Regions from separate parts of the Microbacterium sp. GbtcB4 genome, predicted to be linked through region 2. Evidence: riboswitches for the same ligand, from Rfam matches in the RefSeq annotation. Region 2 holds a riboswitch; the other holds the start of a gene.
The links. Region 2 has a riboswitch for thiamine pyrophosphate ahead of KVS71_RS11750 (ECF transporter S component). Riboswitches for the same ligand answer to the same signal wherever they lie in the genome.
Positions count from the first base shown of each region.

Region 1: linked by a shared signal. The riboswitch ahead of thiM (hydroxyethylthiazole kinase) and the one ahead of KVS71_RS11750 (ECF transporter S component) in region 2 are both predicted to bind thiamine pyrophosphate.

Region 1 is NZ_JAGXJJ010000012.1:51,884-55,391, forward strand. It holds gene pheT (phenylalanine--tRNA ligase subunit beta) at 1-33, shown strand, start outside; gene KVS71_RS16465 (NAD-dependent epimerase/dehydratase family protein) at 249-1,220, shown strand; TPP riboswitch at 1,228-1,321, shown strand; gene thiM (hydroxyethylthiazole kinase) at 1,312-2,160, shown strand; gene KVS71_RS16475 (bifunctional hydroxymethylpyrimidine kinase/phosphomethylpyrimidine kinase) at 2,157-3,508, shown strand, end outside.
Region 2 is NZ_JAGXJJ010000006.1:177,634-181,141, reverse strand. It holds gene KVS71_RS11760 (ABC transporter ATP-binding protein) at 1-18, shown strand, start outside; gene KVS71_RS20010 (D-alanyl-D-alanine carboxypeptidase family protein) at 77-1,564, opposite strand; TPP riboswitch at 1,635-1,744, shown strand; gene KVS71_RS11750 (ECF transporter S component) at 1,737-2,378, shown strand; gene KVS71_RS11745 (ABC transporter ATP-binding protein) at 2,378-3,508, shown strand, end outside.

The DNA.
Region 1 (3,508 bases), on a different contig from region 2:
GCGGACCGCTTCGGCGCCGCCCTCCGCGACTGATCGCGATGCCGCGCGGCTTCCTCGGGAGGTCGCGCGGCATCAGGCGTTCGCGCGGCATCAGGCGACAGCAGTGCCGGTGACCTGTACTCGCGTGATGGCCTGGGTTCGCGTGGTCGGCTGCGCGCGTGAGGGCCTGTGATCGCGTGAGGGCCTGTCCTGCTCCGCTCTGAGCGGAGGCCCTTCCCCCGAGTCGTCGATCCTGATGACATGGGCACATGACGGATGTGCTGATCCTCGGGGGAACCGGATGGCTGTCGGGGCGCATCGCCGCGCACGCGTTGGGAGCGGGAGCGTCCGTGACCTGCCTCGCCCGCGGCGGACGCCCGGCGCCGCCGGGAGCGACCCTCGTGCTGGCGGACCGGGATGAGGAGGCCGCCTACGATGTCGTCTCGCGCACCGATTGGGATCACGTCGTCGACGTCTCCTCCCGCGCCGCTCATGTCTCCGGGGCGGTCCGTGCGCTCGGCGACCGTGCCGCCCGGTGGACGTACGTCTCGTCGATGTCGGTGTACCGCGACGACGAGACCGTCGGGACGGACGAGTCGGCACCGCGGCACCCGGCGGCACAGGCCGGTGAGGACGACGACTACGCACGGCAGAAGGTCGCGGCGGAGGATGCCGTGCAGGCGAGCCTCGGCGACCGCGCGCTCCTCGTCCGTCCCGGCCTCATCGTCGGCGCCGGCGACCCCAGCGATCGCTTCGGCTACTGGGCGGCGGCGTTCCTCCGGGCGCTGGACGAGCCGGTGCTGCTCCCGCCCCTCGACGGGCGCACGGCGCAGGTCATCGACGTCGAGGATGTCGCCGCCTTCGTCGTGTCCGCCGCCGTCACCGGTACCGTGAACGCGATCGGCGACGTGCGCGAGCTGGACGACGTGCTGCGGACCGTGCGCGCGGCCACCGGACACACCGGGCCGCTCGTCGTCGGCACGGAGGAGCGTCTCGTCGCGGAGGGTGTCGCGTACTGGGCGGGGCCGCGCTCGCTGCCGCTGTGGCTGCCACCCGAGATGAGCGGATTCATGACCCGCTCGAACGCGCGGTATCGCCGCAGCGGAGGCACCCTCCGCCCCCTCGACGAGACGGCGGAAAGCGTCGTGGCGGACGAGCGCGATCGGGGAGTGGACAGGGAGCGCCGCGCCGGACTCACGCGGACGGAGGAGCGGGCGCTGCTCGACGCCTTCGCTCGCTAGACTGCGAGGCAGTGACACGGGGTGCCGCATCCGCGGCTGAGATCACACCCGTCGAACCTGATCTAGTTCGTACTAGCGAAGGGATGTCGCAATGAGCGATCCTGTGCGTCCGCAATCCGTCCTCGACCTCGCCGCCACGGCGGGAAGGCTGCGGGAGGAGGTCCGGGCTGCGCCGCCGTTGACGCACTGCGTCACGAACGCCGTCGTGACGGGCTTCACCGCCAACGTGCTGCTGGCGCTCGGGGCGGCGCCGGCCATGGTCGACATCGTCGGCGAGGCCGAGCCGTTCGCCGCTGCCGCCTCGGGGCTCCTCGTCAATCTCGGGACGCCGACCCCGGAGCAGCGGGAGGCGAGCAGGGAGGCCGTGGCCGGAGCGCGCGCCGCCGGCACGCCGTGGGTGCTCGATCCCGTCGCGATCGGCACCCTCCCGGTGCGGACGGCGCTGGCCCACGAGCTGGTCGCGCTGCGCCCGACCGCCATCCGCGGCAACGCGTCGGAGATCCTCGCGCTGGCCGGACACAGCAGCGGAGGCCGCGGTGTCGACGCGACGGACGGGACCGAGGCGGCGGCCGCGGCGGCGCGGGAGCTCGCCGTCCGGCACGGTTCCGTGGTCGCCGTCTCCGGCCCGGTCGATCTCCTCACCGACGGGGAGCGCGTGATCCGCATCGCGAATGGGCACGAGCTGCTCACGCGGGTGACCGGCGGCGGCTGCGCGTTGGGCGCGGTGATGGCGGCCTTCCTCGGGGCGGCCCGCGGCACCGGGACCGACGCGCTGACGGCGGTGGCCGCGGCGACCCTCGTCTACACGGTCGCGGCCGAGCAGGCGGCGGAGACCTCCCGCGGACCGGGCAGCTTCGCCGTCGGACTGCTCGACGCCCTGTCCGCCGTGACCCCGGCGGATCTCCAGGCCCGCGCCCGCGTCGAGGAGGAGGCCCGATGACCGTCGACCTGTCCCTCTACCTCGTCACCGATCGGTCGCTGTGCGGTGCTCGTGGGGTGGTCGAGACCGTCCGCGAGGCCGTGGCGGGTGGGGTCCGCATCGTGCAGCTCCGCGACAAGGAGGCGACGGACGAGGAGACGGTCGACCAGCTCCTCGCCCTGTCCGTGGCCATCGACGGTCGCGCGCTGCTCGTCGTGAACGATCGCCTCGACGCCGCCGTCGAGGCCCGTCGCCGCGGTGCCAGGGTGGACGGGGTGCACCTCGGCCAGGCGGATGCCTCGGTGCTCCGCGCGCGCGAACTTCTCGGCCCGGAGGCGCTGATCGGGCTCACGGCGAACACCGCTGCCCATCTCGATGCCGTGAACGCGCTTCCGCCGGGGACGGTCGACTACCTCGGCGTCGGCGTGATCCGGCCCACGCGCACGAAGCCCGACCATCCGGACCCGCTCGGCATCGACGGCTTCGCCGCGTTCGCCGCGCGCAGTGCGCTGCCGTGCGTCGCCATCGGCGGGGTGGACCTCGACGACACGGCGGCGCTGCGCGCGGCCGGTGCGGCCGGGATCGCGGTGGTCTCGGCGCTGTGCGCGGCAGAGGATCCCCGGGCCGCCGCCGCGGCCTTCCGTCGGCGGTGGCTCGGGCGGGCGGTGCCGCACGTGCTCAGCATCGCCGGCAGCGATCCGTCCGGCGGCGCGGGCATCCAGGCCGACCTCAAGGCGATCGCCGCGCACGGGGGCTACGGCATGGCCGCCCTCACGGCCCTGACCGCCCAGAACACGCAGGGCGTCCGCGCCGTGCACGTTCCGCCCGCGGACTTCCTGCGGGCGCAGCTCGACGCCGTCGGCGACGACATCCGCATCGACGCCGTGAAGATCGGCATGCTCGCGGACGTCGAGGTGATCCGGACGGTCGCCGCGTGGCTCCGGGCGACGCAGCCCCCGATCGTCGTGCTCGACCCGGTCATGATCGCCACCTCGGGGGACCGGCTGCTCCAGCCCGACGCGGAGCGGGAGCTCCGGGATCTGCTGTCCCTGGCGACCGTGGTCACCCCGAACCTCGCGGAGCTGGCGGTGCTCGTCGGTCGCGAGGTGGCGGACTGGGCGGACGCGCTCGCCGCGGCGCGAGAGCTGTCGGCCGATACGGGGACCGCGGTGCTGGTGAAGGGCGGGCATCTGCCCGGGGACGAGGCGCCGGACGCCCTGATCGACACGGCAGCCGGTACGCACGCGGAGTTCCCCGGGCCGCGCATCCGGACGGAGAACACCCACGGCACCGGCTGCTCGCTGTCCGCGGCTCTGGCCACACGACTGGCGAGGGGCGACGATCCGGCGACGGCGGTCCGCGCCGCGCG
Region 2 (3,508 bases):
TCCACGTCTCCGTCCTGACCCGCCTCACGCACGACGCCCCACTCCGGATCCGGAGTGGGGCGTCGTGCGTGAAACCTCAGTCGTCTCCGGCGATGCCGAGGAGTTCGAGGGGGTGGGTCAGTCGCCACCATGGGCTCGGACCGTCCAGGTCCTCGTCGAGGACGAGGGCGGTGTCCGTGCTGTCGACGGGACCGGTCGTGGTCAGGGTGCCGACCGTCCCGTCCGCTTCGCGTTCCTCCCCGAGATCGAACACCGGCGTCGCCGTCGCGCTCGCTCCGTTCCACAGCACGACATCGGCGTCCTCACCGGCGACCACATCGACGCGCTCGCCCCAGACGGTGAGGACGCGCCCGACCACCGTGCCTGCCGGGACGGCCGGGCCCTGGGCCTGCAACGCCGCTTCCGTCTGAGCGAACAGGGCGCGGGTGAGGGCGAGGCGCGCCTCGTCGTCCTCCTGGTTCAATGCCGCGGCGTAGAGCCGGACCGTCGCGTCGCCGATGACGACGTCCTTGGCGGTCAACAGGTTCCAGCCGACGAGGGTGCCCGTCTTGATGCCGACGACTCCCGGATCGGCGAGCATGCCGTTCGTGTTCTCGACCGTCCCGGCCCCCGGCAGGTCGACGGACCGGGTACCCACGATCTCGGCGAACACCGGATTCCGCATCGCCATCTCGCCCAGGGCCACGAGGGCCTCCGGGGTGGCGACGTTGCGCTCGTCGAATCCGGACGGCGTGACCACGGTGATGCCGGAGAGTCCGCGCTCGCCGAGCCAGACCTCGGCCGCGGCGGCGAATTCGCGGTCGGACCCCCAGATCTCCGACGCCAGCCGGTCGATGTAGTTGTTGGCCGAGCCGAGCAGGGTGCCCTGCAGAAGCTGGTACTCGGTCAGCACTCCGCCCACCGGCACATCGAGCGCCGACTGATTGGCGATCCGATAGTCCCAGTAACGGACGCTGTCGGCGTAGGTGAAGGAGAACTCCGGGCCCTGTTCGCCGGGGGCCAGCGGCAGCCGGTCCAGCACCATGAGACTGCTGACGACCTTCGTGATGCTCGCGATGCTCACCGGCGCGGTGGTCGACGCCGCGGTGGTCATCCCGGCGATGCCGACCGCCCCGTCGCCGACCGCCGGCCAGGCGAGCGCGGCGGTGGGGGCGGCGACCGGGGTGAACTCGACCGCCTGGACGGTCGGGGCGACCTCGTGCAGCGGCCAGAGCAGCGTGGTGCCGGCGTAAGAGGCGATGAGGCCGGCGAGGACGCCGAGGGGGACGAGCAGGCCGGGTCCGGCAATCGCCGGGCGCAGCCGGGCGTCGCGCAGCAATCCCGTCTCCTCCTCCGTGCCGGCCGAGGCATCGAACTCGGGCGTCGATGACGCCGCAGCGACGATCGACGGGTCCACCCAGGTCAGCGCGGTCGGCGGTGCCGAGGCATCGGCCCACGCGGCAGCTTCCGGAACCGGACCCGGCTGATCGTCCGCGGGCGCGGCAGAGGCGGGTGCGGAGTCTTCGGGCCGCGCGTCGACGCCCACGCCGCCGGACGCCTCTTCAGGGGGATCGGAAGCGGTCACTCGCTTACGGTACCGAATCCGGCCCCGAATCCGCCGTGCGCGGCGCGGGACGCGCGGACGGTAGGATCGACAGCACAACCACGGGAGTCCGGCGAGCCGGGCTGAGAGGGAGCGAATCGCGCTTCGACCGTCGAACCTGATCTGGGTCATGCCAGCGCAGGGAGGAGTTCACATGAGTACGTCCACGTCCGCATCCCCGTCGAGGAACACCACGGCCGCTCCGGCGCGGGGCTACCTGCGCTGGCGCGTCATCGACATCGTCGTCGCCAGCGTCCTCGGTGTCGCCGCCGGTCTGATCTTCCTGGCCTGGAACGTCGGATACCTGGGGCCGAAGGCCATGCTCGAGCCGCTGCTTCCCGGCCTCCAAGGGCTCCTCGACGGCCCGTGGCTCTTCGCGGGTGTGCTCGGCGGGCTCATCATCCGCAAGGCGGGTGCCGCGATCTACGTCGAGCTGCTGGCCGCCGTCGTCTCGGCGCTCATCGGCAACCAGTGGGGCGGCTTCCTCACGCTCGAGGCGGGTCTCGTGCAGGGCCTCGGCGCCGAGCTGGTCTTCTTGCTGTTCTTCTACCGCCGCTGGTCGCTGCCCGTCGCGATCCTCGCCGGGGCCGGTGCCGCGCTCGCGGGCGGCATCAACAACCTCGTCCTCTGGTATGCCGGGTCAGGTCCCGCCTTCACGACGATCTACCTCCTCAGCACCGTGATCTCCGGGGCGGTCATCGCCGGTGCGCTGTCGTGGGTGCTCGCCCGCGGCATCGCGGCGACCGGGGCTCTGGACCGCTTCGGCTCCGGGCGCGAGGCGCGCGTCCGCGTCTGATGTCCGCGCAGTTCGCTCCCGCCGGCGTCGAGGCCCGCGGCTGGGGTTGGCGACACGCGAGCCGCCACGCCTGGGCGCTGCGCGACGTCTCGTTCCGCATCGAGCCCGGCGAGCGCGTGCTCGTGCTCGGCGCCTCCGGCGCGGGGAAGTCGACGCTGCTGCACGGCCTCGCCGGTGTGCTCGGCGGTGAGGAGGAGGGGGAGAGCGAAGGCGCGCTGCTCGTCGGCGGCGACCCCGCCGCGGCGACCCGCGGGCGGGCCGGGCTCGTGCTCCAGGATCCCGACTCGCAGGTGATCCTCGCCCGTGCCGGCGATGACGTCGCCTTCGGGTGCGAGAACCTCGGTGTGCCGCGTGCCGAGATCTGGCCCCGCGTCGAGGCCGCGATGGCCGGCGTCGGACTGGACGTGCCGCTCGATCACCCGACCGCGGCGCTCTCCGGCGGTCAGAAGCAGCGGCTCGCCCTGGCCGGCATGCTGGCGATGGGCCCCGGGCTGGTGCTGCTCGACGAGCCGACGGCGAACCTCGATCCGGAGGGCGTGCGCGAGGTCAGGGATGCCGTCGAGCGGATGCTCGCCACGCGTCCCGCCACCCTCGTGGTCGTGGAGCATCGGCTCGAGGTGTGGTTGCCGCTCCTCACGCGGGTGATCGTGCTGGGTGCCGGCGGGGTGGTGGCGGACGGCACTCCTGCGGATGTGCTCGGCGCGCAGGGCGAGCGCCTGGCCGCGGACGGCGTCTGGGTGCCCGGCCGACCGCCCGCCGAGCCGCCGGCACCGCGGACGGCTCCCGGGGAGGTGCTGCTGTCGGCGCGCGGGCTCGCGGTCGCACGGGTGAAGGGGCGCCCCGTGGCACAGGGCATCGACCTGGAGGTGCGTGCGGGGGAAGCCGTCGCGATCACCGGGCCCAACGGTGCGGGCAAGTCCACGCTGGGTCTGACCCTCGCCGGACTCCTCCCTCCCGTCAGCGGTGCCGTGTCCGCGGCCCCGGTGCTCGCGCAGGGGGCGGACCCGTCCCCGATCCGCTGGGCCTCCCGCGAGCTCCTCACGCGGATCGGGATGGTTTTCCAGGAGCCGGAACATCAGCTCCTCGGCAAGACGGTGCGCGAGGAGCTCGCGGTCGGCCCCCGCGCCCTG